DNA from 4 places in the Fictibacillus sp. 26RED30 genome. Region 1 is predicted to be linked to each of the others. Evidence: riboswitches for the same ligand, from Rfam matches in the RefSeq annotation. Region 1 holds a riboswitch; each other region holds the start of a gene.
What was found. Region 1 has a riboswitch for S-adenosylmethionine ahead of IHV11_RS14010 (sulfite oxidase-like oxidoreductase). Riboswitches for the same ligand answer to the same signal wherever they lie in the genome.

Region 1 (7,826 bases):
GAACCCGTACCCGCGCGAAATTCAGCTGGAAGGCTGGAAATCGGATGTTTATTTGCGCAGCTATGGTACTCAGTTTCACACGGACGACCATGTGATCTGGGATACCTTGAAGCAGTTGAAATCTCATCCGCACCGTGAATTTCTCAAGCAAGTCCTTCTTTTTGCAGAAGATTATCGATTAGAACAGATCTGTGTTAGCGACCGGCCGGGGATGAAGCATGCTTTTAAGCTGCGAAAAGAAACGTTTCAGGTTCATTACAACCGTGAGTACCGAAAGCATATTCAGCAAAAACGTACACTTGATGCGTTTTTTTGCCATATCATTCTTTTAGCGAACAAACGATTTGTAGCCGTGCCAGAAGAAACGCAGAAACTCTATCAAGAACTGCGATCTCATTTAACAAAACTTACAACGGCAAAATCGACTGAAGATATAGCGGCTATCATCAGCGAAATGGCTGCTATCACACAAAAACATACAAACTTAAACGATATGAAAACCGCATATCGCAGTTTCAGCGATCAGTCGCAGCAAAGCAAAACAACTGGTGAGACCGATCAAAACTTTGACGACCTTACACGCAACAACGAAACGAAAACGAAGAAAACGATCACCAAGGATGAAGATTCAGACAAAGATAAAGACGATAAAGAAAAAGAGTCTCATTCTTCTTGGCATGATGAAACATCTGATCCGCAGGATTCATTTTTACAGATGGATCTTGATCAAGGGACAAACACAGACCTGTTAGGAGAAGGTGCGAGGGAAGCGGAAAGTGGTGACGCGGTGTTCGGATCGGTTCAAACGAGCGCTAAAAGTACAGACAACAACGACTTCGACACCCAAAACGAGCATGAAGCCGAAACCGACAACAACCAAAATGGTTCTGACTCTGCAAACCACTTCCCGTACGGAGAAGTGAACAAGAACGTAACCGAGCATTTCTTGCCAGCGAAACCGGCAACTCTCGACGAAATTGCTCAATACGACGAATATAACCAAGAGATCGCGCCATTCGTTTCGCAGCTGAAACAGAACTTTTTAAAAACGATGGAGCACAAACGAACAGCACCGAGAGAAGATTTGCACTTTGGAAGACTTGGAAAGAAGCTTACGAGGCTCGTAACTGATAAGAATCCAAGGCTTTTCCGGAAAAAGCAGGAATCTCCACAAGAACTCGATACGACGTTCACGCTCCTCGTCGACTGTTCAGCGTCCATGTTCAACAAGATGGAAGAAACGCAAAAAGGGATCGTGCTTTTTCATGAAACGTTAAAAGCTCTTCGGATTCCGCATTCTGTAGTTGGCTTTTGGGAAGATGCAGCAGATGCTTCTACTAACGATCAGCCGAATTATTTTCATGATGTGATCTCCTATCGTAACTCTCTGCATCAATCGGGAGCGCCGATCATACAGCTCGAACCACAAGAAGATAACCGTGACGGCTACTCCATCCGACGTATGGGTGAGGAGCTCGCAAAGCGTCCAGAGCAGCAAAAGATTCTGCTCGTTTTCTCAGACGGTGAACCAGCGGCTTTCGATTATGAATCGCATGGCGTACTCGATACACATGAAGCAGTCACTCGTACACGAAAGCATGGGATCGAAACGATTGGTATGTTTATCGCAAACGGAGAGATTACAGAGGAAGAAGAGAAGTTAATGCAGAACATCTATGGTCCGCAAAATGTAGTTGTGCCAAGTGCTTCGGAGCTTGTCGACTATTTGATGCCTGTACTTCGTAAGCTCCTTTTCAAATCTTTATAAAACGCCAAAACGCCTGGGGTAGTTAACCCCGAGGCGTTTTTTTTATGTATGTATCAATATTCCAGTAGCTTCAGCCATGCAAAGATTACTCCAACAAACCCCGTGTAGCTAAAGATCCTAACAGACCATTCTGGTAAGGCTGTTCGAAGTACGCTTGAAAATATGCCGACCACAATGATTGCGGCAAGTAAGATGTAAATGGAAATGATATCGAACGGAATACGAAAAGACAGCCATTGTTCCATCGCCAAACCTCCCTAGTAAGGATAATATCGGACAAAATGCCTATACATTAAGAACAATTCACGAAAAAAGCCGAATTTTTATGTGTTCGAAAATCGGGATATGAAGGGTAACATCGGGCACCGCAAATAGGGCAAACGCATATAGTATTACTAATTCAGGTGTTAGGAGTGAATGATGTGAATCAACGTGTAGTAGACGTCATTTTAGCAGAAGCAGAAGAAGAATACTTATCAAATAATAAAGATGGTACCACGTTTGCTGCAGAACTCGCCTTACTCGCCTCAACGCTTGTGACCGCGGGGGATTTTCTAGCTACGTTCAGTGCAGCGATCGCTCTCAGACAAGTGTATATCGATCAAGCGAACGATCTTAAAGACCAGCAAGAACAAGAAGCTCAGATGAAAGACATCCAAGATCAGATTACAGCGCTAAAAAATGAGATTAAAATGCTGAGGGGAAGAAAATAAACGTTCTTCCCCCTAATTTTTCATTTGGGATCAATCATACTCTTTCTTTTTCCACTCATCTTCAGGCATCTCAAATTCATCGCTCGAAAATCGTTCTTCTTTGAACGGGTCGCCGTACATATGAAAGCCGTTCTGCTCCCAAAAGCCTGGCTGATCCTCATCTAAGAACTCGAACTTACGAATCCACTTTGCACTTTTCCAAAAATAAAGATGCGGAACGATGAGACGAAGCGGAAACCCATGCTTTTCCGTTAACGGCTTGCCGTCAAAAGAGTGCGCAAGAATCACATCATCGCGTAACAGATCTTGGATAGGAACATTCGTCGTATAATCGTAATCAGCGTGGACCATCACAAACTTTGCTTTTGAATCCACATTTAAGTGCTTTAAAAAGTCAGTAAATTTAACACCTTCAAACGCATTGTCGAACCGTGACCATCTCGTCACACAGTGAATATCTCTTACTACTGTCGTTTGAGGCATCTTCATGATGTCTTCAAAACTAAATTCGACACGTTTTCCTACGAGTCCTTCTACAGATAACGACCATTTTTTCATATCGTAAACAGGAACGTCCCCCTCATGAAGAATAGGGAACTTTTTTGTTTCAACCTGCCCAGGAGGCAGGCGGTTCTCTAGTTTTTCATCGACTTGTGGGACACGCATCTTTTTAATGCGATTCGCTTTGTTAAGGTCCATACATGAACATCCTTTCTTTAGTGCGATTGATTCCATTTGAGGTAGCAAAACAAAAAACGCCCTCTTTTATAAAAAAAAGAGGACGAATGGTTCTGTTCACATCCTCTTATCTTTCAGTCTGTAAAACTGTTAGATGTAGCACCGTGCCTAACAAATTAGGTGGTTGCCGGGCTTCATAGGGCTAATTCCCTCCGCCTGCTCGAAATAAGAGACCGATTAATCGGCTTAAAAACGATATGTAAGTTACAACTATTATACAGTCAGGACATGAAAAATCAACTCGAAATGAGATCAGCCACAAAAGACATCTCACGAGAAATGCCTAGATACAGAACGACCACTCCAAAAACCGCAGTGCTGATCAAGAAAAAGTACACGATCTTTTCTTCTGCTTCCTTTTCACTCTGCCTTTTTTCCGTTTCCGTCGACTCACTCTTGCCAGAACCTTGAGACGTTTTTTTCTTTTGCTTACCTTTACCAAGACCAAACATAGCTGAAATCCTCCGCTTCTTACAGATGTTTCTGTTAACAGTTTTTCATGAAAGAGGAGGTTTTAAACCGTACACGTTACATTTATAGAAGGAAATTGAAGTTGTCACCTATAAAAAAACGAAAATAAAAAACCTCCAGAAGTGATAAACACTAACTTCCAGAGGTTTGGGAACATTTTTATTTATATCAATTACTGCTGAACAGCTGCCGCTGCATTTACGCGTCCGTTTTGGAACTGGCTGCCTGTTCCGGATACAGGATCAGCTGTGTTTTCAAGCGCTGCACGGATTTGAGAAGCACTCTTACCTTGAGCCGCCAGAAGTCCTGCTACACCCGCAACAACTGGTGATGCCATAGACGTTCCTGAGAAACTCGCATACTGGTTATTTGGTGTTGTTGAATAGATGTTAACACCTGGCGCTGCGATATCAACCCACGTACCGAAATTTGAGAATGAAGCTTTACGGTCGTTTTGATCAGTAGCCGCAACCGCGATCGCGTTCGTATAATAAGCAGGATAGCTAGGAGAAGATACGCCCTCATTTCCTGCAGCAGCAATGACTATAGAACCTTTGCCCCACGCATAATCAACTGCAGATTGAAGCGTTTGTGTGCCGCCTGCTCCACCAAGACTTAAATTGATAACTTGCGCACCTTGATCAGCTGCGTAACGAATGCCTTGAGCGACGTCATCTAAAGATCCGCTGCCGTTCGCATCAAGTACTCGAACTGCTAGAATAGAAGCTTTTGGAGCAAGACCTGCGATTCCCACTCCGTTATTTGTGTTCGCAGCCGCGATACCGGCAACGTGTGTACCGTGCTCGTTCTCATCCAATGGATCGTTATCGTCATCTACATAGTCGGCACCTTTAATGACTTTCCCAGCAAGGTCTGGGTGGTTATAGTCAACGCCTGTGTCAATTACAGCAATTTTTACAGAGGAAGAGCTCTGCGTAGTATCCCAAGCTTGCTCAGCTCCTACTTTTTGTGGCGCATATTGCTGACTTTGATAAGCAGGATCGTTTGGTACATAGCTTGCATGGAACGTTAAGTTAGGTTCCGCATACTCAACAGAGTCAAGATTTTCATAGTTCTTGATCGCATCTGTCACACTGCCGTCTACTTTTACGACTGTAAAGTCTTTTGTAACCTCAACTACTTTACCGCCAAGTTGTGAAACTTTGTTTTTCGTATTAGCTGCTGCTGAAACAGAATCTTTAAAATGAACAATAATTTCTTGTGAAGCAGCTTTCGTTGCAGCCGGTGTAAAGGAAGCTTTCGACACCTCCGAATTTGCAGCAGATGCTGGCAATGCTAATGAAACAAGTAGTGGTAATGTTGCGGCAGTCGCCACGAAACGCTTTAACATAAAAATCACTCCTCTGTTGTATTTACCAAGCAAGCTTGGCTCCGATGGTAAGGAATTCAACAATTTTCAACAAAACCCTTTAATACTATTCGAAAATAATGATTATTTACCAAAAGACTACAATCACAGAGAAGATATTACTACAAGAGATTCTAGGTCCGCATGACCTATTTATTATCTTAAAATATAAAGTGGGTAGGTGATAAGTCTCAAATTCGACAGAAAGCGCATTCAGTCTCATCCCCTTAAACAGAAACATAGGACTACTTTGAAGAATGGTGTAAGGTAAAAGGGAAAGAAAAAAGAAATTTTTTATTTGAGGAGGAGGAATACAGATGGCACGTTTACCAGAAGTAGATGTGGAAGGAACACCCTTTAAGAAATCCCTTGCTAACGCACCAGGTATTCTAGATGCTTTTCAGCAGATGGAAAAAGCGCTGAACGACATACTAGAGCCTGAACTTATGGAGATGCTCCGCTTACGAGCGGCCTCAAACAATGGGTGCGATTACTGACAAAGCATGGACTACGGGACTCTGGATGAGTCCTCACGAAAAACGGCGATGAAGCAAGGAAACGCAGAACTATCAGAACGTGAGAGTCTAGCTCTCGAACTCGCTGATCACATCATGGCTTATCACGGACAACTGCCAGATGAATTATACAATCGACTCACGAAACATTTTTCAAAAGAAGAGATCATTGCGCTATTCTTCCAAATCGGAAGCAAAAACGGAGCCAACTGGTTTATTATCGCGATGGGAATACTAAACGATTAAAAAATAAAACGTCCAGATCACGCATGCGATCTGGACGTTGTTTTATGTATTATCTATGCTGGTCGATCAGGATTAGGTTTCCATCTGGATCTTCAAGAGTCAAACTCGCAGGACCCTCACTCGTTTCATCCGCTTCAGTCGATAACGAAATTCCTCTTTCTTTCAGCTGTTTCTGCAGCTCGCGAATATCAGTGAAATTTTCAAGATTTTTCGCATTTTGGTTCCATCCAGGGTTGAAAGTCAAAATATTTTGCTCAAACATACCTTGAAACAAGCCGATAACCGTATCCTCATTCTTCATAATCAACCAGTTATGCTCGATGTTGCCACCTAAAGATTCAAATCCTAAATTTTCATAAAAAGCTTTTGAACGGTGGATATCTTTTACACTTAAACTCACAGAAAAAGCACCAAGTTTCATAAGATCCTCCTTAAAATATCTGATAATTTAACTATAGATATCTTTTACCCTGATTACAATTCAATTCATGACGAAACTTTTCATCGAAAAAAAACGTATAGCATAGGGTAAGGAGGTTGAAAAGTATATGTATGAAGGCCGACCAAAACTTAAAATACAAAGAACATGGTTTGAAAACTTTTTAGATATCGCATCAATCACCTTATTGGTTATAGGAACAGTGAGCTTGATCTCACAGTGGGCTGCTATTCCGGACACCGTGCCAACCCACTTTAATGCAGCCGGAGAACCAGATGGCTGGGGAAGTAAGAACAACCTATGGATTTTAATCGTGATGGGAGCGGTAACGTGGTTACTTCTTACCGTGTTAGAAAAATTTCCGCACATCTACAATTATTTTAATTTAACGGAAGAAAACGTAGAAAGACAGTATAAAAATGCGCGCATGATGATCAATGTAATGAAAAATGAAATCTTGATCTTTTTCGTCTATATGACTTGGGCCTGTGCAGAAGTCGCCAATGGAACAAGTGAAGGATTAAGTGTGTGGGTACTCCCCATTTTTATCATAGGAATCACAGGATTCATCGCTTTTTTCATCGTAAGATCAATTAAATGGAAGTAAAAAAGGGGACGAACTTCATTTGGAGAAGTAGAGTCCTCTTTTTTTGAAGTGTGTCTTTTCCTAGAGTACATACTAGCTATGTGTGCGCCGTATAAGGATAGTTATTCATCATAGTTCGGTAATGTGAATTAATTTCACGGATAAGCTCCATAATTTCACGGTAAATCATTTTAATTTCACGGATAAATTTTTTTATCGAATTTTCGACTCATACCGACTACTGAAACAATAATAAAGCAGCTCATACCTTTTGGTGAGCTGCTCCATTTTTGATTATTGATCTTGATGGTTGCGTGCACGCGCTTCATCTGGACCTTCCATCTTAGTAGCACCAGAATATTTCAAATCTTGGTCACGGTCAGATTCAACTCGGCCAGATTCACGCAACTTCTTTTCCTGTCTGTCTTTTCCCATAGTGAAAACCCTCCAATCACATCAGATTTTCATTAGTATGAGGACTAACTGAAACTTTTATGTAAAAGCTGAAAATATCCTGAAACAGCCTACCCAAACGTTTAGCTTTTAGAGAAAAGGGAATCCCCTAACTACGAAAAAAATTAATCGAGGAGGACTTAAAATGGTACAGAGTGTAAACACTACAAACGGATATGAAAACGGCATGTATCCTGAAGATGCTTACGGTACAGCGCAACGAGAGAGAGTGGCAGATCCGCAAAAAAGCAAGCTACTAACAGGAATCGTAATTGGCGGTATCGTTGGTGGGGCACTTGCCTTGATTGATTATAATACACGGTCAAAAGTAAAGAACACTGCGGTAGGGTTGAAGGATAGTTCCAGCAAAATGATTACGGAAGTCAAACAAAATCCAGGTGAAGTGAAAGATCAGATGATCAGCCAGTTCAAAACAGCTAGCACCACCTTAAAAGATGCGATCAACGACGCGCAAGCACTCTATGAGCGTCTCAATAAAGACGTTTTTGGTAACATTAATACGCTAAA
Region 2 (7,826 bases), on a different contig from region 1:
ATATCTCCCCATGGGTCGATAATTAGTGATTGACCAGCGAAGGTGTTTTTAGGGTCGCTTCCAACTCGGTTACAAGCAATAACGTAGCATTGATTCTCTATAGCACGTGCGATAAGCAATGCTCGCCAATGAGATTGTCTTTGAATCGGCCATTCGGCAGGAACGAACAATATTTTTGCCCCTTTTAAGAAAGGAGCACGGATCCATTCAGGAAAACGGATGTCATAACAGATAGCAAGAGTGGAGAGGTTACCGTCGATTGTAAACAGATTGCTATTACTGCCGGGGGAGATATATTTTTCCTCTTCCATAAGTGTAATGAGGTGAGCCTTTGAATAGGTGCCAACCTGTACACCGTTTCTGTTGTAAGTGAATGATGTATTGTAAACTGTGTTGCTTTTACGATACGCGATAGACCCACCGACAATATTAATATCCAGCTCTTTAGATAATCGACTTAACCATTCCTTTGCTTTTTTACCATCATGATCGCTAATCTCACCTAATCGGGTAAGATCATACCCAGTATCCCACAGTTCTGGTAGTACGATCGTATCAGGATTATGATGTTTAACGGCTTTACGAATTTTATTTTCGATGTGTTTATAATTTTCATCAGGTTTCCCATATTGAATGTCAACTTGTATGCAGGCAATTTTCATGATTGTACCCTCCAGGTTGTAAAAAAAGTCTTTACAGAATTTCCTTAAGCGTATAACATAACTGATTAGAATTTCAAGAACATTCAAATTAGACTGGAAGTGATCGTCGTGAAACGTTTTGAGCAGGCAGAAGTGATGGGGAAACTGCCAGAGCAATTTTTCGCCAAGCTTGTAAAAAAAGTATCTTACTATGTAGAGCAAGGCTTTGATGTTATTAATCTAGGACAAGGGAATCCTGATCAACCAACTCCACAGCATATTGTTGATGCATTAAAAGATGGAGCTGATAGACCTGATTTTCATAAGTATTCACCGTTTCGCGGACATGGATTTTTGAAGCAGGCAGCTGCCGATTTTTATAAACGAGAATATGGAGTAACACTCGATCCTGAGAAAGAAGTAGCCGTACTCTTTGGCGGGAAAGTAGGTTTAGTAGAGCTATCGCAGTGCTATTTAAATCAAGGAGATGTTGCACTCGTTCCAGACCCGGGATACCCTGATTATTGGTCAGGTGTTGCAATGGCTGGTGCTACTATGGAGACGATGCCCTTAAGAAAAGAAAATGACTTTCTCCCGAAGTATGATGAAATAGATAAAGAGGTACTGGAAAGAGCAAAGCTTATGTTCTTAAACTATCCGAACAACCCGACTGCAGGTGTTGCCACTGAATCCTTTTTTAAAGAAACAGTGGAACTCGCTAACAAACATGATATTCTCGTGTGCCATGATTTTGCTTATGGAGCAATCGGATTTGATGGACAAAAGCCGGTCAGTTTTCTACAGATAGAAGGAGCAAAGGACGTAGGTATAGAGATTTACACCCTTTCTAAAACGTATAACATGGCAGGATGGCGCGTTGGATTCGCGGTTGGAAACGAAACTGTTATTGAATCTATTAACCTTCTTCAAGATCATTTTTATGTAAGCTTGTTTGGAGCTGTCCAGCACGCAGCGGCTGAGGCATTGAACGGACCACAGCAATGTGTGGATGAACTGGTAGATACATATGAACGTCGCCGAAATGCATTCATCGGACGTTTGAACGAAAACGGCTGGAAGGTAGCATCGCCAAAAGGTTCATTTTTCTGCTGGCTGCCTGTACCTGAAGGGTATACTTCTGAAACTTTCGCAGACTATTTACTTGAGAAAGCACACGTCGTAGTCGCGCCAGGAATCGGATTCGGAAGCGAAGGCGATCGGTATGTACGTGCTGGCCTTTTAACGTCTGAAAAACGTTTGATTGAGGCTGCAGATCGAATTGCTAAATTAATTTAAACCACTCCTTTGAGAATTTATTGGTAACTAGTGTTTACCTCCACTGACATTTGATTGTAGTGCAAGATGGGAGACTCCTGGGGGACGAGTGTGGCAGGTGAGACCCTTAAGGGCGCAAAGCGGCAAGGGGCTCACCGCACGCCCCCCGGAAAGCGAGCATCTGGAACGGAAATCAAATCACTTTCAATACACTGAAGAAAGAAGATAGGGTTGACAGATCCTTCATACCCTGTCATAATCACAATTAAAATTATATTCTAACAATTTGCACTCTTATTAAGAGCAGGTGGAGGGACTAGCCCGATGAAACCCGGCAACCATTCAGTTAATTTTGCTTAACTGAAAACGGTGCTAATTCTTGCAGTCGAACGTTGACTGAGAGATAAGAGGAAGTGGAACTGTCAATATGTAGACACCCCTTCCTCGTGAAGGGGTTTTTTGTGTTTTTGAAAGGAGAACGACAAACATGAGTAAAATTACAGCGACGTACTTAGTACATGATAAGAAAGAGAACTTACAAAAAAAAGCGGAAGGAATTGCACTAGGACTTACAGTAGGTTCTTGGACAGATCTTCCTCAACTTGAGCAAGAACAGCTAAAAAAACATAAAGGGATTGTGGAAGAGGTCATTGAACTTCCTGAAGATCCACGTGCTGATCAATTTTTAGGAAGTAAAAGAACTAAAGGCTTGCTTAAGATTTCCTATCCATCAGCGAACTTTTCAAATGATATTCCAGCAATTCTAACGACGGTTTTCGGTAAACTTTCGTTAGATGGTGAGATCAAGCTCGTAGATTTAGAGTTTGATAGAGAGCTAGAAAAACAATTTCCCGGTCCGAAGTTTGGAATAACAGGAATTCGAGATATCTTAGGCGTACATAACCGTCCACTTGTTATGAGTATTTTTAAAGGGGTACTCGGAAAAGATCTTTCATTCTTCAAGCAGCAATTATATGAGCAGGCCATAGGTGGGGTAGATCTTGTAAAAGATGATGAAATTCTTTTTGAGAATCCACTCACTCCTTTTGAAGAAAGAGTGAAAATCGCTAAAGAAGTATTAAAGTCTGTTCACGAGCGAACAGGCGAAAAGACGCTCTACGCAGTTAACTTAACAGGCAGAACGAGTGAACTTCAAGATAAAGCGAGGCGCGCAGCAGAATTAGGAGCAAACGCATTACTATTTAACGTTTTATCTTACGGACCAGATGTATTGCAAGAACTGGCCGAAGATAAAGAGATTCCACTACCGATCATGGCTCATCCTGCACTATCCGGAGCTATAGGGTCATCATCACTTTACGGAATTGGTTACTCAGTATTATTAGGCAAATTGCTTCGTTATGCAGGAGCAGATCTTGTGTTGTTCCCATCTCCATATGGAAGTGTAGCACTTGATCGTCAAGAAACATTAAGCATTGCGGATGCCTTAACAACAGATAGCATCTTATTAAACAAATCGTTTCCAGTCCCTTCAGCTGGTATCCATCCAGGACTAACTCCGGTTTTATACAATGACTTTGGTTTGGACAGTGTTATAAATGCAGGTGGAGGCATACATGGTCACCCAGATGGAGCTGCCGGTGGAGCACGTGCTTTCCGTCAGGCGATAGATGCCGTTGTTAAAGGAGAAGACTTTGAAAGTTTTGCTGAAAAACATGCAGAACTTCAAAAAGCATTAGAGCTTTGGGGTGGTGTTCCTGTAAAATGACAACTCAACACCGATCGGTAATCTTTTGTGATTTTGATGGGACAGTTACCGAAAAAGATAACATCGTCGCCATCATGGAAGAATTTTCACCTGAGGGATGGCAGCCGATCGTAAATGAAATCTTGAATGAAACGATCTCGATTCGAGAAGGTGTAGGAAAAATGTTTTCCAGAATTCCTTCGGATAAAAAGAAAGAGATTATTGAATTCGTTTTAACACGTTCTAAGATTAGAGATGGCTTTCAGGAATTTATTCAATTTACTCAAAGCGAGAGAATTCCGTTATACATCGTTAGTGGCGGCATTGATTTTTTTGTTCATCCTGTTTTAGAAAACAAGCTAGATTCACAATACGTATTTTGTAATGCCAGTGACTTTACCAGTGACACGATAAAAATCACTTGGCCGAATGCGTGTGATGATCAATGTGACAATGATTGTGGGTGTTGCAAACCGTCTGTTATCAGAAGACTTGAAGAGAAATATTCCCAAGCAGAAAAGATTGTGATCGGTGATTCAATTACTGATCTTCAAGCTTCTAAGATGGCTGATGTTGTTTTTGCAAGAGATTATCTGATTGAAAAATGCGAAGAAAACCAAATACCATATACTTCATTTGAAACGTTTCATGACATCATTCATGTCTTAGAGAAAAGAGGTGTGAAAAGTTGAGTAAACAACAGCGTTGGAATGAGCTTGCTGATGTAAAGGATGAGCTGGCTTCACGGAACTGGTTTCCTGGAACAAGTGGTAACGTATCGATTAAAGTAAGTGACTCACCGCTCAACTTTTATGTTTCTGCAAGTGGAAAAGATAAAACAAAGCGTACCTCTGAAGACTTTCTTTTAGTAGATCAGTATGGGGATCCGGTAGAAGAAACGCATTTAAAAGCTTCAGCAGAAACAGGCATTCATTGTGAAGTCTATCGATTAACGGATGCAGGCTGCTGTTTACACGTTCACACCGTGGATAATAATTTAATCTCTGAGTTATATGGTGATGTAGGGAAGATTACGTTTCAAGGTCAAGAACTGATAAAAGCTTTTGGAATATGGGAAGAAGAAGGAAGTATCACGGTTCCTATCGTTGAAAATTACGGTGACCTTTCGAAGCTGTCAGAAGCGGTAGGTGCTGTTATAAATACGGATACCAAAGCTGTCCTGATCCGCAATCATGGTATTACCGTATGGGGCAGAAATGCTTTTGAAGCGAAGAAACACCTAGAAGCTTTCGAGTTTCTGTTCTCTTACCATATCAAATTACAAACTTTAAACGTTTTAAATAAAAATCAATCATTTGGAGGCGTTAAAAATGGCACAACTACGATTTCATGATAACAACGAAAGAATTGAAAAACAAAGCGAGGTAGAATCGTACTTAAACTCACAGGAAGTTATTTACGAAAAGTGGGACATTGAAAAACTTCCATCACACCTTCGTGAAAATTTTTCGTTAAGTGATGAGGACAAAGAAGAAGTGATTCAAACCTTCCGCAGTGAGATCGATGATATTTCTGAGCGTAGAGGGTATGTAACAGAAGATGTTATCTCCCTTTCTGATGCGACACCAAACTTAGATGAGCTTTTGAAAAACTTCTTAGCAGAACATCATCACACAGATGATGAAGTACGATTTATCGTTTCTGGACATGGAATCTTTGCGATCGAAGGACCTAATGGAAGGTTCTTTGATGTAGAGCTTGAGCCGGGAGATCTAATCTCCGTTCCAGAAAATTTCCGTCACTATTTCACGCTGCAAGAAGATCGTAAAGTAGTAGCGGTCCGCATCTTCAAATCAAAAGAAGGCTGGGTACCGATCTACGATAAACAGCCACAAGAAGCAAAATAATAAACCTTTCACACCATTTTACTTGAATGAAATGGTGTGTTTTCTTTTGTAATGAGAGAGTAGTTGGCGGGTAAGAAGCTCGTCCGGCGGCAGACAAGCAGGCTGGACGAGCGCCATACAGAAAATACGAGCAAAGAAAAAGCATCGGACTTTAATATTAAGTAGTTCAGTTATTGTGGAAAAACTTTAAAAAACAAACTAAATAACATTTGAGTTTATTGCTCTGAGCTTTTTTAGAGAATTTTTTTCTTTAAAGCCCCCATAAGTAAATCTTCACTTATTTTTACCTTTTCGAAAATGTCTTTTATCAGCAGCACTTAGTATAAATAAGGTGGCAACACCCCATACAATCGCTTGTATTAGTATTGTCATCAATTCACCAAATGACATTAAAAGTAATATTATTGGACTAAATAAAGTTAAAGATAAGCCTATAAAAAATGCCAACTTTTCAGGTAATTCCTTTATTTTATTTAACATTTTTTCACCATCCCCCTTAAACAATCTTGCCCTTTTACGGAACAAGACTAATATCTCTCCAATTAAATTGCAACATAAATTACCTAATCCTTTTGTTATTTTTAGTACAACAAATAACAACTATAATCACACCCAAATAACGGAATGACAATAGTTGTTGTCATTCCGTTAATTCATATGAAATTTCACTTGTTAATTCGGCATTAAAAACATGAATAACCCTTACATATCAATAAAAAATCGAGTATAAAATCTTTGCGATTTCATACTCGATTTCCTATGCTAAATCTTTTGTTTCTCCACGTTATCTGAACTACGTACTTAATATCCGATGCTTTTTCAAATTCCTCATTATTTTAAAGCTCTTTTGATTTTCTTAGATTGATTAAACGATAGGTGTGCAGGGCGATAACCTTAAGAACCGCATATACTGGAACGGCTAGAATCAATCCAAGGAGACCACCTAGACTTCCTGCTACAAGCAAGATAGAAATAATTGTAAGCGGATGGATATCCAGCTTTTTACCCATAACTTGAGGAGAGATTACATTACCTTCGATCTGTTGAGCGATAACCATAACAATTAGTACTTTGATCACCATCGCCGGCGAGTCAACGACCGCTACGATCAGCGCAGGAACGACTCCAATAATCGGTCCAAGGAACGGAATAACATTTGTGAACATCGCGATAATGGCTAAGATCAGTGAATACTCGATTCCAATTACGAGATAACCGATATATAGCATGGTTCCAACACAAACACTGACGAGGATTTGACCTTGGATGTATGAACTAAGGGCGATGTCCATGTCTTTTAGAATTTTTGTTCCATTCGTACGCTGTCTTTCCGGAAGCGTTTGAAGTACCATCTGTGGAGCTTTTTCACCCTCTTTTAACATGTAATAAAGAATGAAAGGAACGGTAACAAAAATCATAATAATGTTTGTGATGATTCCAATAAAGTTTGCGATGTTCGTACCGATTGTTTGAACACTTGTAGATAAATAGGCAGTTACTTTATCAGAGATTTCTTTTACATCAAACTGGTCACTTTCTTGGAAACGGCTGACCCATTCATTTTGCTGTAAATCATTTAGCTTAGAACGAATAGCATCGATTAAAGCGGGTGTATTCTCGATTAAATTACTTACCTGTCTTTGTAATATCGGACCAATAGAATAGAACAGCAATACGAATAATCCGATAGCAAGCAAGTAGATGAGAAGGATGGATAACACCTTCGGCACATTTCGCTTATGCAAAAATTGAACGACAGGCCGGAACAGATAGTAAAGAACACCGCCAAGTAAAAACGGGAAGAATAGCGTTTGAACAAGAACGACGATCGGCCTGAAAATAAAATCAATCTTTGTTCCTACTAAAATAATTAGAAAAATGAGGAGAAATCCGTAACCGATACGAAAAAACTTCGACTGTGGCATTTAATGATCACCTTTATCTTCTGAAATATGTATTCATTATATACAACTTATAAGAACATACACAAATTTTAAAAAAACACCTGTACAAGGATAAAAGCATATGCTGAGTAATGGGCATAGATACTAGAAATGGAGTTTGTACAGAAAGGATGAAACCAATGTGCGGAATAACGGGTTGGGCAGATTGGAATCGTAACCTCACACATGAAAAGAATATATTAATTAAGATGGCCTCTCCATTATCAAAAAGAGGACCAGACGCACTTAATGTATGGAGTACCACACATGCAGGTTTTGGTCACGCAAGGTTAGCAGTTGTAGATATTGAAGGCGGCGTTCAGCCGATGACAAGAACGAAGAACAAATTGAATTATACACTTTGCTATAACGGAGAGCTGTACAACACAGA
Region 3 (7,826 bases), on a different contig from region 1:
ATTGTTTCCAATAAAGGGCGCATTCGTGATATCCTTATTGAAGATAATCACATATATGTTGTTACGAATAACAAAGATGGTAGAGGACAGCCGTCGAGCGATGATGATGTGCTGCTAAAAGTTTCACTAAAAAATGTAATGGAGTAATACCATGAAAGAAATCACTCGAAAAAATTGGAACACCGTTATTGAACAATCGCTGCAGAATCCGTACTTTCTATACCTAGAGACTCCGCTTTGTGGAACTTGTAAAATGGGAAAAAGAATGTTTGAGGTAGCAGTTGAAACGATACGTGTTCAAAAAGATGAAAATATCGCTGTAGGTGTTAGTAATATTAATGAGATGCCCGAGCTTGCATCCAAGTATGGGGTAACAAGCGTGCCATGTTTACTCATTCTTTCTAGAGGAATTGCAATCGATCGTATTTATGCACTTCAATCTGCGGGAAATATATATAAATCCATGTTAAAACTAGTGGAAAAGGAATATAAAGGGTGAAAAAAATGTGGGATATACCCCACATTTTTTATTTCATCGTCTAATTCTACAAAAAAACTTATTTTTCGGGGGTTAAATCTCAAGAAAAATATGGGAATTTAATGTCGTTCACTCGCCCTTTTGTAACAATAAAGGGTGTTTTTTTTTATTTTGAAATAACGCTGATGACTTTAGTAGAGGGGTTTATCAAGGTAATTGAACAATTATCAGTTTGTTTTGCAAATTCAGTACTTTAACGATAACGTCACAAATGTTACGGACGCTGTAATATTGTTATAGAACTGTATCCTACAAATGTCAAAAGTCATGGTATAAATGAATAGGAGAGCTTGTTTGCATGTTTGCTCCCTAGCTTATTGTGGTAAATAAGAATGATTTTATTTTTGAGATAAAAATATACGATTCACTAATAAACGAAACAAAATGCAAAGCAATTCTTTAACAGAGGTGATTGATAAACATGGCATCTTTAAATTTAAATGCAGTATTTCCTATTGGAAAAAATAAATTATCGAACAATAAATTAACAAGTATAGAAGATAAAGTTCTAACGATTCAAGAAAAAGACGATGAGAAACTAAGAAACGAACTGATCGGTGATTACCAACCATTCATTAAAAAAGTAACATCGAAAGTTTGCAGTCAATATATAGATCGTACGATGGACGAGTTTAGTGTAGGTCTTTTTGCCTTCAACGAAGCGATTGATCAATACCAAGAAGGTCAAGGTAGCCGTTTCTTGTCCTTCGCCGATATGGTTATTAGACGAAGAGTTATTGATTACATTCGTAAAGAAGTCCGTCAGAACAGATTAATCTTCTTACAGCCAGATGAAGAAGATGAAGAAGGTCGCTTAGAAGAAAGTTATGCAGAGCAAAAAGCTGCGATGGATCATTTTGAAGACCAGATTCAAGTTGAGAATCGCGTTTATGAGATCGAAGAGTATCAAAAGTTATTAAAATCGTTCGGATTGAACTTTAAAGTCTTAAGTAAGCATTGTCCGAAGCATGTGGATGCTCGCGAAAATGCAAAAGAAATTGCTCGTCTTTTAGCTGAGAACGAAGAACTTGCCGCGTTTCTAAAAGAAAAAAAGCAATTACCAATAAAAGATTTATTAAATATGGTATCCTGTAGTCGTAAAACCATAGAGAGAAATCGAAAGTATATAATAGCAGTATCACTTATATATTTAGGCGATTTTCAAGCGCTGAAATCATACATTCAGCCATAAGGTGAGGTAAATAAGGTTACTAGGCAAGGGAATGTAATGTTCTCTTGCCTGTAATTTATACTGATCCTGCTACATGCGGGAGGGATATCATTGAAGAACGGCAGCGGCATCGTTATTGAAGTTCAGAATAAAAAAGCAACTCTTCTCATGAAGGACGGAACCTTTGTCACAGTAAGAGTACCAGCAGGTAAAAGACCTCTTATAGGTAATGAGTATCAGGCTTCTTATTTTTCACACAAGAAAAGAAGTCTTTTTGTGCTGCCATCTATTTCGTTTTCAGTGGCAGCATTAATTGCATTTCTTTTTATTTCAGGTCTTTTACCCAACAGCAGCCATTCTGCCGCGGCTGCTTATGTTAGTTTTGATATCAATCCAAGCCTTGAGGTTGGCGTAGATGATAATATGCGAGTGGTTGAAATGGATGCTTTTAATGACGAAGCAAAAAAAATCATTAAGAAATACAATTTTTCTACCGATGATCGTATGCCGTTTGAAGTATTCGCGGATCAACTGATCAAAGCTTATCAGCGAGAAGGCTATATGGAAGAGAATCAGTCCATGCTTATCACTACAGTATCCGATAAATCCAGTGATAAGAAAACGAAGCAGGAATTGGATCTTGCATTGGATTCAATTGTTAAAAAAGCTGTCGTTCAATACCCTGTTGCGATTACTGTTTCTGAAACAAACGAAGAAGTTCGCGATAAGGCGAAACAATTAGGCGTATCTTCAGGTAAATATACAGCATTCCAAGAAGCAACGAAGAACGATAAACACCTTAAAGAAGAAAAGATTAAAGAAGTGAAGTTTCAAGAGCTAAAAGTGAATACTACTTCTTCAAAAAATATTAAATCCGTACCGCATCCTCGTAAAATAAAGGCTGCACCTCATGAGGTCAAGGTAAAGCCAGTAAATAATGAAGAAAAAAAATCGGAACACCGAAGCTCAGTTAAACCGACCGAGAAAAACCTTGTGAAGCCTCAAAAGAATACGAATGAAAAACGTAAAAGCAAAGAGCGTGGCAAAAGGAATGATCAAAATAACAATAGAAATCATATTCAGCAAAAAGAGCAAAGAGTAGAACCTAAAAAGATGAAGGAACCTGTCAGAACACAAAACCATGATAGGGATTACGATCAGAATAAAGAGCATAGAAAAGAAAACAGATATCAGGATAAGAATCATAACAAGCGACAAAAAGAAAATGACCGTAATAAACATGAGCAGAGACAGCAATGGAATGGAGACAGACATTTTAATGATGATCATAAGCGTTCCAAAGGTGAACATCGAAAGCAAGAAAAGAAACATAAACACTAATTATGAGATAACATGTCGTAATACCAATTACGATTCCTGGCTGCTGTCGAAGGGTTTATAAAGGTATATGAATATTCCTCTAGAATCGGTGAAGTAACAACCAATTCGGGGGGATTTTTAATGTTGGATATCCGTTACTTTGAAAGTCAAATAGCAAAAAGTCCGTATCTTTCTCTTTATAATATCCCGGTGAAGCCTAGCTTTAAATGTAAGGACGAAACGACGCTGAACATTGAATACAGAGAAGGAGAGCGGAACAGAACAGTCACGTTTACCGGGAATCCGAAATATCTATGTATGCTGCTTGAGGGGAAAATGAAGCTGAGTACTTTATTGAGACAAGAGATGATTGAATTTCAGGGAACACTCAGACAACGCTTAAAATGGGAAGCGATTTTTTACTTAAGCTCTCATTGGGAAGAGATATCTGCTGGTGTACTCGTTCGAACTGCTAAAAATATTTGACACGAATCGACATGGATGATAATATTCTTCACAGTGATTCAAATATGCATCGCTTTAATTTAATAAAGTAACACTTTTTTACTTATCACGAGAGGTGGAGGGACTGGCCCTATGAAACCCGGCAACCGCTAGATCATTGCATTCTTATGAATGATGAACTAGAAAGGTGCCAATTCCTGCAAGACTTTAAGTAGTCTTGGGAGATGAGGAGAACGTGCATAGAATATAATATGCCTTTCTGCTCATATTGAAGCAGAGAGGCATTTTTTTGTTTGGTTGTTTTCTAAAGAATTCCTTTTGGGTATTCTCTAAACTCTCATCTTTGAAAAGCTGATTGTAGTGGAAGGTGCGAGACTCCTGGGGGATCAGCGGGACAGGTGAGACACCTATAGTGCGAAGCATAGTGTGGCTCACCGCACGCCCCCCGGAAAGCGAGCAACCTGAAACGGAGATCAGCCACTTTCAAGAACAACATTGATTACTTAAAGAAAGCATTATTTTAGATAAGAAATGAGGTAAGAATCTTGATTAATTTACAGGCAGTCCGTAAAGTCTTTCAAACCAAAGATGGTGAAGTAAAGGCTGTTGATACGGTAGATTTAAACATAAAACAAGGAGAGATTTACGGAATCATCGGATACAGTGGTGCAGGTAAGAGTACACTGATCCGCATCCTTAACATGCTAGAGCGACCGACTAGCGGTACGGTTACGATTGGCGGCAAAAACATGTCTGAGCTGTCATCAAAAAAGTTAAGAGAAGCACGACAAGAAATTTCAATGATCTTTCAGCACTTTAACTTATTATGGTCTCGCACGGTAAGAGAAAACATTGCTTTTCCTCTTGAAATTGCGGGTTATCCAAAAGCAAAGATCAAACAGCGTGTTGATGAGCTGATCGACCTAGTTGGATTGGAAGGTCGTGGTGGTTCTTATCCTTCGCAACTAAGTGGAGGGCAGAAGCAACGTGTAGGTATCGCGCGCGCTCTTGCGAATGAGCCGAAAGTTCTCTTATGTGACGAAGCAACTTCTGCACTTGACCCTAAAACAACTGACAGCATTCTTGATCTGCTTGTAGAGATAAATCAAAAATTAGATCTGACCATTGTTCTTATCACACATGAGATGCATGTAATCAGAAAGATCTGTCACCGTGTAGCCGTTATGGAACAGGGGAGAGTAGTGGAAGAAGGCGATGTCCTAAATGTCTTCAAAAACCCGACAGAACCAATCACGAAGGATTTTGTGAAACAAGTAACAGAACCTGAAGAAACAGTGGACACGATCAAACAGTTTATTTCTGAGTTTCCGGAAGGCCGAATTGTCCAACTTACTTTTATTGGTGGACGAGCAGGACAGCCATTAATTACGGAACTGATTCGTAAGTATGAGGTAGATGTAAATATTCTACAAGGAAAGATTACGCAAACTCAGAATGGACCTTATGGGACGTTGTTCATTCAGATTAAAGGTACAGAATCTGCACTAGCTCGTGCAATGGAGTTTTTAAACAGTGTACAGGTTGAAGTAGAGGTGATTCATAATGCTTAGTACATGGTTCCCGAATGTCCAATGGGATGTTCTATTAGAAGCGACAAATGAAACTTTATATATGTCAGCCATCTCTGTAGTGATTACATTTTTCCTAGGACTGGCTCTAGGATTGGCGTTATTTCTAACTTCTCCTGGAAACTTGTGGGGAAATAAGTTTTTAAACAGCGTAATTGCTATAATCGTTAACGTGTTTCGATCGATTCCGTTTATTATCTTAATCATCTTATTGATTCCTTTTACACGTTTAATCGTAGGAACGATGCTTGGAGCTGAAGCTGCACTCCCTGCATTAATCGTAGGAGCTGCGCCATTTTATGCACGTATGGTAGAGATCGCTTTGAGAGAGATTAATAAAGGGGTAATCGAAGCAGCGAAATCAATGGGTGCTACAAACGCTCAGATTATCTTTAAAGTTCTTATTCCCGAAAGTACGCCGGCTCTTGTTTCTGGTATCACTGTAACCGCGATTGCACTCGTAAGTTATACAGCGATGGCTGGAGTTGTTGGTGCTGGTGGTTTAGGAAACTTGGCTTATATGGAAGGTTACCAAAGAGACAACGCGGATGTAACATTAATTTCAACTGCACTTATCTTAGTCATCGTTTTCGTCATCCAATGGATCGGTGACCGCATTACAACAGCATTAGATAAGAGATAACGTTTTAAGACAACAAGGAGGAAGTTCATATGAAAAAAGTATTATCTGTTCTTATATTAACCGTTCTTGTTGCAGCACTTGCTGCTTGCGGGAACAAAACAGAAGGCGGAATCAGCGACGAGAAGATCATTGTAGGTGCTTCAAACGTACCACATGCTGAAATTTTGGAAGAAGCAAAACCTCTTTTGAAAGAAAAAGGTGTAGAACTTGAGATCAAAACGTTCCAAGATTATGTACTGCCAAACAAGTCTTTAGATGAAAAAGAAATCGGTGCGAACTACTTTCAGCACGTTCCTTATCTAGAGTCTCAAATGAAAGATCACGGATACAAATTCGAAAACGCAGGTGGCATCCACCTTGAGCCGATCGGAATCTATTCTAAAAAGTATAAGTCATTAGATGAGCTGCCTGAGGGCGCAACAATTATCATGTCTAACTCAGTAGCAGATCATGGCCGTATGCTTGGGTTACTTGAAAAAGAAGGATTGATCAAAGTTAAAGAAGGTGCTGGAGCAGAAGCACAAATTAAGGATGTTGTAGAAAATCCTAAGAAGCTTAAATTTAAAGCAGATGTTGATGCGGGTATGCTTCCAAAAGCCTACAAGAACGGTGAAGGCGATGCCGTACTAATCAACACAAACTACGCGATCGATGCTGGATTAAATCCTCAAAAGGATGCGATCGCATTAGAAGGATCTGATTCTCCATTCGTAAACATCATTGCGGTGCGTGAAGGAGATAAAGATAAGAAATCTGTTAAAGCTTTAGTAGAAGCTTTACGTTCTAAAGAGATTCAAGATTTCATTAAGAAGAAATATGAAGGTGCAGTAGTGCCAGTTACGGAATAATTTTATAAAAAGAACTGACTTTGAGATATTAAAGTCAGTTCTTTTTTTGAGTAAAGATCGATCAACAACACTTTATAGTCCTTCAAACTAACTTTTAGACCCTGCGATTACACTTATAGGCACTTGAACTTAATTTATAGGCCGACAAAATTTTTTATAGTCCTTCAAAGTCATTTATAGGCTTTTCGACAAAAACTTACGAACATTTATTACATAACCAGCTTGCGAATGACCCATACTAAACCTGTTTACTATTTTGACAGGAGTGAATGAAATGAAACAAGAAGAACAGCCGCTACCCGGCTCGAATTCAACGCAATATCACCTGATCCGCTATAAAGAAGGCTTAGGGAAATACAATGAGAATATGCCTGAACTTACACATGCCTATAATGAATTTACACGCCATTGTTTTAAAGAAGGTGAGATCTCTGAGAAGTATAAGCAGTTGATCGCTTTAGGAATCAGCATCTATTCTCAAGATGAATATTGCATCATCTACCATACAAAAGGTTGTTTAGATCAAGGGTGCTCGGAAAATGAAATTCTTGAAGCTGTGGGTGTTTCTGCTGCATTTGGCGGAGGAGCGGCTATGAGCCAAGGTGTGACCCTCGTTCAAGAATGCATTAAAGAATTAAATAACCCGCGTCATTAAAAGAAAGTCTAAAATTCCACACTTTCATGTTTTGAAATCATCCTAAGAAGGTAATGGAAGTAATGTAGCGCATTTAGCAGGATAACATAGGAAGTCACATCTGTTTTCAATAGGAATCATCATGCACTGGTATGCAAGGTGATTTCACTTGGATAACGGATTGAGCAAAATGAGTGATGCTGATACGCTATTATTGTTAACTAACTTTAACTTTGAAAGGATTGATTCATTATCCACCCCATTAAAGTAAAACATACGTCCGAGATGGAAAAAGCAATGCACCAGTCACATGGCTGTGGTTTTGCAGAGTATGAGAGGGATTTGGAAAAACGCCTAGATGTTGAGAAGGTCCGAGATATGGAATACAAAAAAGGGTTAGAAATAGCGGCAAATGCGAACAGAAATCATACGCCGTAACATATGAACTTAAAATTACAAAAGGCTGATTCATAAGGTGGTCTACCGCCTCATGAGTCAGCCTTTTTTCAAATCTTGTGACTGATGTACAATTAAAATGACAACAATGGAAAAGTAAACAGCTCGTTCCCTTGAACATACATTTCATTTGTTATAAGATTAGAATGAGAATAAATTGAG
Region 4 (7,617 bases), on a different contig from region 1:
AGGATAGGATGGTAGCCAAGGGTGTCACAAAGAGCTACGTTTTGTGTGGTCTGCTGCTGATAGCGAGTTATCGTATGTTTCATCCCATTTATTAATAGTCCTGAAAATAGAAGATAAGGCACAACGATAACCTGCTCATATGATTCGCTACTACTCCAGAGTGCTTCCTCAAAGCTTGGTTCTGAACCAGTTAGAAAACAAGCTTGAATACTAGGAATTCCATAATGATTTTGAACGTTAGATGCTATTGCTTCTAGGTCCCGCTTTACATCTTGATCGGTGCTACCTCTGCCCACTAGAAGGACATGTGAATTTTTTCTTAACGTAACTGCGCTTTTGATGATCTTCTCCCATAACAAATGGGAAATGGCTTCATGTACACCGAAAGGGCGTCCGTAATTCACTTCAACTTCTGGATATGTAGCCTGCAGTTGCTGAAGTTCTTTCGGTATGTCTTTTTTTATATGGTTCGCACTTAATAAGAACACAGGAATGACAGAGATGCTTGTTGCTCCTTTTTCTATACAGGTTTCAAACCCTTGAGCGATAGAGGGTTCACTAAGCTCTAGAAAACAAATCTCCTTAATGGACACATCAACTTGAGCCATACAGAGTCTCACAAATTCTTCTGCTTCCATACGTCCTTTTTCCAATCTTGTACCGTGACAGATAAAGAGCAATGCCTTCATTTACAATGCCTCTCTAACGTCAGCAAGCTTATTCCGTTCATCGTTCAGCTGTTCAAACCATTTCAGTTCACTGCGAAGACGAACGACCTCACCAACAATGATCATACTGGGATTCTCAATATGTTCTCTAACCACAATATCTTCAATCGTATCGAGTGTACCTGTAACGGTTCGTTGACTTTCTAAGGAACCCCATTGAACGAGAGCAACGGGTGTTTCTTTACTTTTTCCGTTTTTCGTTAACTGTTCGCAAATATAACCTAGGTTGCCCACTCCCATATAGATCGCTAACGTATCAATACCGTTCGCTAGACTTTCCCATTTCAGTTCATCTTCTTCGCCTTTTTTGCGATGACCTGTAACGACTGCATAGCTTGAAGCGATGTTTCGATGTGTAACAGGTATGCCCGCATAAGCTGGTGCTGCAATCCCTGATGTTATCCCTGGAATGACCTCAAACGGTATGCGACTTCTGGCAAGTGTTTCTGCTTCTTCTCCTCCTCTTCCAAACACGAAGGGATCGCCACCTTTTAGGCGAGTTACTACTTTTCCTTTCTGAGCGTGTTTAACTAAGAAACTGTTGATCGTCTCTTGCTTCATGAAATGGTAGTTTGGCAGTTTACCGCAATAAATTAAATCGCAATCGTTTTTTGCATAAGAGAGCAGTTCTTTGTTTACTAATCGATCATATAAAATGACATCCGCTTCCTGTATACAACGCAAACCTTTTACGGTTATCAACCCTGGATCTCCCGGACCAGCTCCGACAAGATACACTTTTCCCATCATCATCACTCCTTAAGAATTTAATATTGTTTCACGTTCATAGAGCACAAATCCGTTCCCTGTACGAATACGTTTCTTTTCATAAAGAGAGATCTCATCAACTTCAGGCTGTTTCAAAAAGTACTTCTCGAGCTCGATGTCAACCAACTGAAAAGCCTGTTCGTCTGTTGAAGCGGCTATCACAACAGGAATAACCTCTGATTTCAAAATCACTTCAAAACGGTATAAATACATAGAAAGACCCCCTTTTATGAGACTTTTTCTTCTAACTCTTCTGCGATTCGGTCCAGTTCTATTTGAAGCTGTTGAAGTCCCATTCGGTCTATATAGTCAAAAAAGCTTTCGGATGGAAGTTTCTTTTCTTTAAATCCAGTAAGGAATCGTAAAAGTACCTCGTCAAGTGAATCTGCATGAAACTTTCCTTTTAGCTTTTCATTAAACTTTCCTCCATCATCAAGTGTGCCACCCACATAAATCTCAAAGGCTTGAACCATCTTCTTCTCTTTCGTTTTTAACAATACACCTTGAAGACCAATATCAGCGATCTGACGCTGTCCGCAAGAGTTAGGGCAACCTACCATATGAATGCGAACGGGAACATCGAGTGCTATTTTTTGATCAAGGTTCTCAGCAATTTTACGCATCCTTTCTTTCGTTTCAACGAGTGCTAAGTTGCAGTACTCGATCCCTGTACAAGAGACGGAATGTCCTATAAAAGAAAGAGGCTGAGTAGTAATGCGTTTGAAAATGCCTTCTTTTAAAAGCAAGTCGACGTTTTCGTGTTTCACATTCGGAATAATTAAGTTTTGAGAATTCACCGTTCGAATTTCACCGTTTCCGTAGTTCTTAGCAATTTCAGCAAGCTCTAAAACTTCATCAGCATGAAGTCGACCAACAGGTACGTTAAAGCCGATATAACTTAATCCGTCTTGCTTTTGAGGATGAACACCATAGAAGTAACCGCCGTTCCATGTTTTAAGAGCATCTCTTCCTTTAGAGTGAAGCGGTCCGGTATATTCTAATAGCTTTTCTTTGAATTTATCTGGTCCCCAATCTGCCATTAAGAATTTCAGGCGTGCAAGGTGCCGTTTTTCCCGATAACCGTAGTCACGGAAAATCGTAGTAATTGCGATCGAAACTTCTTTGACCTGATGCGGCTCAATAAACACATCAAGGGGCTGTGCTAAGAATGGTCTAGATGAAAGACCGCCGCCTATCTTTATGTGAAAGCCAGGAATCTCTTTATCTTCTATTTCCTTAAAAGCTGGAGTAAAGGCCACACAGTTGATCTCAGCATGGGCACTATTGTTCACATTTGAACTAATGGACATTTTGTATTTTCTCGGCAAATTAGAGAAATCTTCATTATGCTGAAAGAACTCATAAACTTCCTTTACAATTTCAGTGGTATCGAAGAGTTCGTGTGGATCGATGCCCGCGATTGGGTTCCCCATGATGTTTCGCGTAATGTCCCCGCATGCACCTGCGCTCGACAACCCAACTGCTTCTAACCGATTAAAGATATCTGGAAACTGTTCAATCGTCAGCCAGTGAAATTGAATGGCCTGTCGTGTCGTGATATCGAATACGTCTCTTCCGTAATCTTTGCAAATATGAGCCAATGCTTTTACTTGTTCATAACTTAAAATGCCAGATGGAACATTGACTCTCATCATAAAATAGCCATCTTCTTTAGGACGCTGCAAATAGAGTCCTGCCCACTTGAAACTATCCCATTCTTCTTTCGGGATAGAGGAGAAGCCATTTTCTGCGTAATAAGGAATATCTTCAAATATTTTTAAGCCGTCTTTTACGAGCTTTTTTTGTTCGGTCTTATTAATCTTCGGATTTTCTGCCCACGTCTTTTGATATGCCATTCTCTCATTCTCCTTTTTATTTAGTTAAATCAGCTTCCTTTTTTCCAGAAGATTTAAGATGCTCTCTACAATCTCAGAAACGCTTTGTTCGTTAGTATATATGGTGAAATCTGGTGAAATTGGTTCTTCATAAGGTGAATCAATTCCAGTAAAGTCAGGAATTTCACCTTTTCTCGCTTTGCTATATAAACCTTTTGGATCTCTTTTTTCACATTCTTCAATCGGACATGAAACGAAAATTTCTATAAATTCCTCTTCTGAAACGATTCTTTTCGCCATTTCCCGATCTTGTATAAAGGGAGAGATAAAAGCTGTAAGTACGACCGTTCCGTTATCTACAAAAAGCTTTGATACTTCAGAAATGCGTCGTATGTTTTCACTTCGATCATCATCAGAGAATGAAAGATCGCGGTTTAATCCGTTTCGAATGTTATCTCCATCCAATACATAGTTTCTTATGTTTTGATCATACAGCTTTTGCGCCAATGCATTAGCTACCGTTGATTTTCCTGATCCTGAAAGTCCTGTAAACCAAAGTACAAAACTTGAATGGTTGTTTTGTTTTCGTCTTGCTTCTTTTGAAATTGAACTATCGTGCCAAATGATATTGTGCGGATTGCTCATTTGAATCTCCTATTCTATGATTTGCATCATTTCGATTTAGTCCATTTATTAATACCTCTACTACTTCTTTTCGGCTGAACGTACTAGGTGGAAGTTCTCCATTACGAAGAAGCTCTCTTACCTTAGTTCCAGATAAGATGACATGTTCTTCCGTTGGGTGTGGACATGTTTTCGAAGAAGCCATACCTTCGCATTTATTGCAATAAAAGCTATGTTCAAAAAACAACGTTTGGATGCCGATCTCATCTTCTGTAAACTGTGAAAAGATCTCTTGTGCTTCATACGTTCCGTAATAATTTCCTACGCCAGCATGATCACGACCTACGATAAAGTGTGTGCAGCCGTAATTTTTTCTGACGATCGCATGAAAAATGGCTTCACGAGGACCTGCATATCTCATCGCTGCAGGAAATACAGCAAGAAACACGCGGTCGATAGGATAATAGTTTTTTAGAAGAACATGATAGCTTTCCATTCGAACATCAGCTGGTATATCATCAGACTTTGTTTCCCCTACGAGCGGGTTTAAGAAGAGTCCGTCTACAATTTCAAGTGCGGCTTTTTGAATATATTCATGAGCACGGTGAACGGGATTTCTCGTTTGAAAACCTACTATGGTGCTCCAACCTAGTTCGTTAAATCGTTTTCTCGTTTCACTCGGATCGAGATGATACTCTTGAAACAAATTTTTCTTAATACGTCTAACTAGTGTAATCTCGCCACCTACATAAACAGAATGTCGTTCGAACAGCTTCTTAACTCCTGGATGATTTTGGTCGGATGTCTTATAAACTCGCTCTGCTTCAATTTGTTTAACAGGAGTATAAACATCACCTACTTTAAGAATCCCGTAGGTTACACCATCGTATGTTAAACGAACTTCTTCACCTCTTATAAGTGTTGATGCTGTATCAGAATCTACCGGTAACGTGATGGGCAAGCTCCAAACCGTTCCATCGCTGAGCCTTATATCGTGGACAACGGATTGATAATCTTTTTGGTTTAAAAATCCTGTTAAAGGACTATAAGCTCCAATCGCGATCAATTCAAGATCGCTGAGTGCAGTTGCATCAAGAATAATTTCTTTTTTAAGGTTGTGATGTGGTGTATCAGGCAGGAACTGAGTGATTAATTGCCCTCCATGTGGTTGAATCGTACTCATAAAGTCTCTCTCCTCCTAGTATTTCTCTATTTATTCTCGTGAAGCCCACATTCTAGTTTTCCTGTACCTGACCATCGACCGGCACGAAGGTCGTCTGCGTTAACAGCTGCCTGTGTACATGGCTCGCAGCCTATACTTGGATACCCATTGTCGTGTAGTTTGTTATACGGCAAGTCATGTTTATGTGCATACCGCCATATATCCTTCCACGTCCAATGAATGAGCGGACAAATCTTGATGCTTTTAAATCGCCCGTCCCGATTAACAAATTGCGTGTTCTGGCGGGTAGGTGACTGTTCACGGCGTAGACCTGAAAGCCAGGCTGTTACTCCGTTTAGTTCTTCTTCTAAAGGAATCACTTTTCGAATCGTGCAGCATTGATTAGGATTTAATTTCCAAAGCTCTTCACCGTGCTTACTCGCCTGTTCTTCAAGAGATAAAGCCGGTGTTTTCAATTTGATGCGAAGAGAAGGATATCTTTTCTTCGCTTCTTCAATCACTTCATACGTTTCTAGAAAATGCAGATGGGTATCAAGGAAAACAATTTGAGCATCCGGCTTTACTTGATGAACAAGATCCACTAAGACGCTTCCTTCAATTCCGAAGCTGCACGCATAAACCAGATCATCTTCATACGTTTCATAAGCCCACTTCAAAGCATGCAGCGCGCCTTTTGTGGGGTTTTCACTATCAAAATCACGGGTTTTTTCGTCCCATGTTTCGTACGTTAACAATCTGCTACCCCCTTTTCGCCATAAAAAAAGCGGCTTTAACGTTTTTAGGGCTTTGCCCATTCGTTAAAACCGCCTCTAGTTTTCTAGTCAGCGAATTATTTAATTCTTACCTTCTCGTTCTTTTCAAGCTGTATCACTTTTCCATCTTGAACGACTAAAGTGATTGATCCAAATTTAATACTGCTCAGCATTTGTTGAAGCTGAGGAAGAAAATCGTTTGCACTATTTTCGTTCGCCACTCCACTGCCTCCCTTTCTAACATTCATATCTTTTAAAGGCTCTTTCCTAAAATTGTTGTTTTCTAAGTCTTACTTTTTTCTTCTTTGACTTTTGATTGAAGTGGAAGATGCGATACTCCTGTGGCTCACCGCCTGCCCCACGGAAAGCGAGTATCTGCAACGGAAATCAACTCTTTCAAAAGCAACAATGAATATGAAAACAACAATAAAAAAACCTTCCCATTTCGGAAAGATAGTGGAGGTAAACATATTACCTTATCTTCCAAAATGTAAATACATTCTGCTGGAGTTAGCACCTTACAAACGCAGGTTGCCGGGTTTCATCGGGCCAGTTCCCTTCACCACTCTGGATAAGAGTTTAAATTTTATAAAATCATAACATATCTGAAGTGGATATCAAGACCTATTTTTTCATTTTTCTATTTTTAAAAAAAATTAAACAAACAGTTGACTTTTTATGTTTTTGAATCATATAGTAATAACTAAAATTTAATCCGTATCGCTGATCGGAAAACCGAAGGCTCTTAACACTACTTGTTAAGGGCCTTTTTATTTTGAGGAGGAAAAGTATGAAAAAGTTGATTGTATTAGCTCTAATTGGTCTTTTTGCACAGTTAATTGATGGATCACTCGGTATGGCTTATGGGGTTACATCTACATCTTTGCTCTTAGTAGCTGGAATTGCTCCTGCAGCTGCATCTGCGTCCGTACATCTTGCCGAAGTCGTAACCACTGCCGCATCCGGCGCTTCACACATTAAATTCGGAAATGTTGATCGGCAAGTTGTTACTCGATTAATTTTGCCGGGTTCGATCGGAGCATTTGTAGGTGCTTGTTTTTTAAGCAACCTTCCTGGAGATCTAATAAAGCCGTATATCTCTATCTTTTTAATTATCCTCGGTATATATATCTTATATCGTTTTCTGTTTAAACTTGGAGAGAAGAAAGCGAAAGTAAATGGTAAACCTTTTACAAAGAAACAGCTTATTCCACTTGGATTAGTAGCTGGTTTTTTAGATGCTACAGGTGGAGGAGGCTGGGGTCCGGTCACCACTCCAGTCCTAATGGCAAAACAAGACATGAAAACCAGGAAGGTAATCGGTTCTGTAGATACTAGCGAATTTGCTGTAGCTGTATCTGCTTCAATTGGATTTTTCATCGCACTCGGCTGGGAACAAGTTGAATGGCTATGGGTTGGTGCATTGATGCTAGGAGGAGTGATTGCGGCTCCTATTGCTGCATGGCTAGTTCGTCTCATTCCTTCTCACATATTAGGGGTACTAGTTGGTGGATTAATTATTATCACCAATACCCGCACCCTTCTTCATACTCTAGGCGTTTCACATAACATGTTGTTTTCGATCTACTTTGTTCTTGTTGCTTTTTGGGCAGTAGGGATTATCTATGCGGTAAAAAGCAATTCAGAAAATAAAAATCCGGAATTTTTAAAAAATTCAGTTGACTATTGAGAATGACCTATGTATTATAAATCTTAATTCAATATTC

Region 2: it holds a riboswitch for S-adenosylmethionine, as region 1 does, so the genes downstream of both, IHV11_RS10675 (2,3-diketo-5-methylthiopentyl-1-phosphate enolase) here and IHV11_RS14010 (sulfite oxidase-like oxidoreductase) in region 1, are expected to answer to the same signal.
Region 3: it holds a riboswitch for S-adenosylmethionine, as region 1 does, so the genes downstream of both, IHV11_RS01375 (methionine ABC transporter ATP-binding protein) here and IHV11_RS14010 (sulfite oxidase-like oxidoreductase) in region 1, are expected to answer to the same signal.
Region 4: it holds a riboswitch for S-adenosylmethionine, as region 1 does, so the genes downstream of both, IHV11_RS21180 (YezD family protein) here and IHV11_RS14010 (sulfite oxidase-like oxidoreductase) in region 1, are expected to answer to the same signal.

Annotation. Positions count from the first base shown of each region.
Region 1 is NZ_JACZDV010000002.1:259,447-267,272, reverse strand. It holds gene IHV11_RS14025 (vWA domain-containing protein) at 1-1,768, shown strand, start outside; gene IHV11_RS14020 (hypothetical protein) at 1,822-2,013, opposite strand; gene IHV11_RS14015 (hypothetical protein) at 2,191-2,481, shown strand; gene IHV11_RS14010 (sulfite oxidase-like oxidoreductase) at 2,512-3,180, opposite strand; SAM riboswitch class I at 3,284-3,391, opposite strand; gene IHV11_RS14005 (hypothetical protein) at 3,456-3,671, opposite strand; gene IHV11_RS14000 (S8 family peptidase) at 3,863-5,041, opposite strand; gene IHV11_RS13995 (hypothetical protein) at 5,377-5,556, shown strand; gene IHV11_RS13990 (carboxymuconolactone decarboxylase family protein) at 5,605-5,820, shown strand; gene IHV11_RS13985 (VOC family protein) at 5,870-6,241, opposite strand; gene IHV11_RS13980 (DUF1648 domain-containing protein) at 6,369-6,866, shown strand; gene IHV11_RS13975 (YpzI family protein) at 7,140-7,280, opposite strand; gene IHV11_RS13970 (hypothetical protein) at 7,444-7,826, shown strand, end outside.
Region 2 is NZ_JACZDV010000001.1:2,078,474-2,086,299, reverse strand. It holds gene IHV11_RS10685 (carbon-nitrogen family hydrolase) at 1-749, opposite strand, end outside; gene IHV11_RS10680 (pyridoxal phosphate-dependent aminotransferase) at 771-1,937, shown strand; SAM riboswitch class I at 2,208-2,326, shown strand; gene IHV11_RS10675 (2,3-diketo-5-methylthiopentyl-1-phosphate enolase) at 2,404-3,645, shown strand; gene IHV11_RS10670 (2-hydroxy-3-keto-5-methylthiopentenyl-1-phosphate phosphatase) at 3,642-4,316, shown strand; gene IHV11_RS10665 (methylthioribulose 1-phosphate dehydratase) at 4,313-4,978, shown strand; gene IHV11_RS10660 (1,2-dihydroxy-3-keto-5-methylthiopentene dioxygenase) at 4,956-5,492, shown strand; gene IHV11_RS10655 (hypothetical protein) at 5,766-6,092, opposite strand; gene IHV11_RS10650 (AI-2E family transporter) at 6,329-7,417, opposite strand; gene asnB (asparagine synthase (glutamine-hydrolyzing)) at 7,576-7,826, shown strand, end outside.
Region 3 is NZ_JACZDV010000001.1:285,804-293,629, forward strand. It holds gene IHV11_RS01350 (PQQ-dependent sugar dehydrogenase) at 1-147, shown strand, start outside; gene IHV11_RS01355 (thioredoxin family protein) at 152-499, shown strand; gene sigI (RNA polymerase sigma-I factor) at 960-1,730, shown strand; gene IHV11_RS01365 (anti-sigma-I factor RsgI family protein) at 1,821-3,050, shown strand; gene IHV11_RS01370 (hypothetical protein) at 3,171-3,515, shown strand; SAM riboswitch class I at 3,595-3,725, shown strand; gene IHV11_RS01375 (methionine ABC transporter ATP-binding protein) at 4,040-5,065, shown strand; gene IHV11_RS01380 (methionine ABC transporter permease) at 5,058-5,726, shown strand; gene IHV11_RS01385 (MetQ/NlpA family ABC transporter substrate-binding protein) at 5,756-6,574, shown strand; gene IHV11_RS01390 (carboxymuconolactone decarboxylase family protein) at 6,849-7,229, shown strand; gene IHV11_RS01395 (hypothetical protein) at 7,506-7,646, shown strand.
Region 4 is NZ_JACZDV010000001.1:1,513,530-1,521,146, reverse strand. It holds gene IHV11_RS07835 (sirohydrochlorin chelatase) at 1-689, opposite strand, end outside; gene cobA (uroporphyrinogen-III C-methyltransferase) at 690-1,475, opposite strand; gene IHV11_RS07825 (DUF3906 family protein) at 1,488-1,709, opposite strand; gene IHV11_RS07820 (nitrite/sulfite reductase) at 1,724-3,352, opposite strand; gene cysC (adenylyl-sulfate kinase) at 3,377-3,976, opposite strand; gene sat (sulfate adenylyltransferase) at 3,942-5,138, opposite strand; gene IHV11_RS07805 (phosphoadenylyl-sulfate reductase) at 5,165-5,872, opposite strand; gene IHV11_RS21180 (YezD family protein) at 5,968-6,111, opposite strand; SAM riboswitch class I at 6,364-6,468, opposite strand; gene IHV11_RS07795 (sulfite exporter TauE/SafE family protein) at 6,681-7,580, shown strand.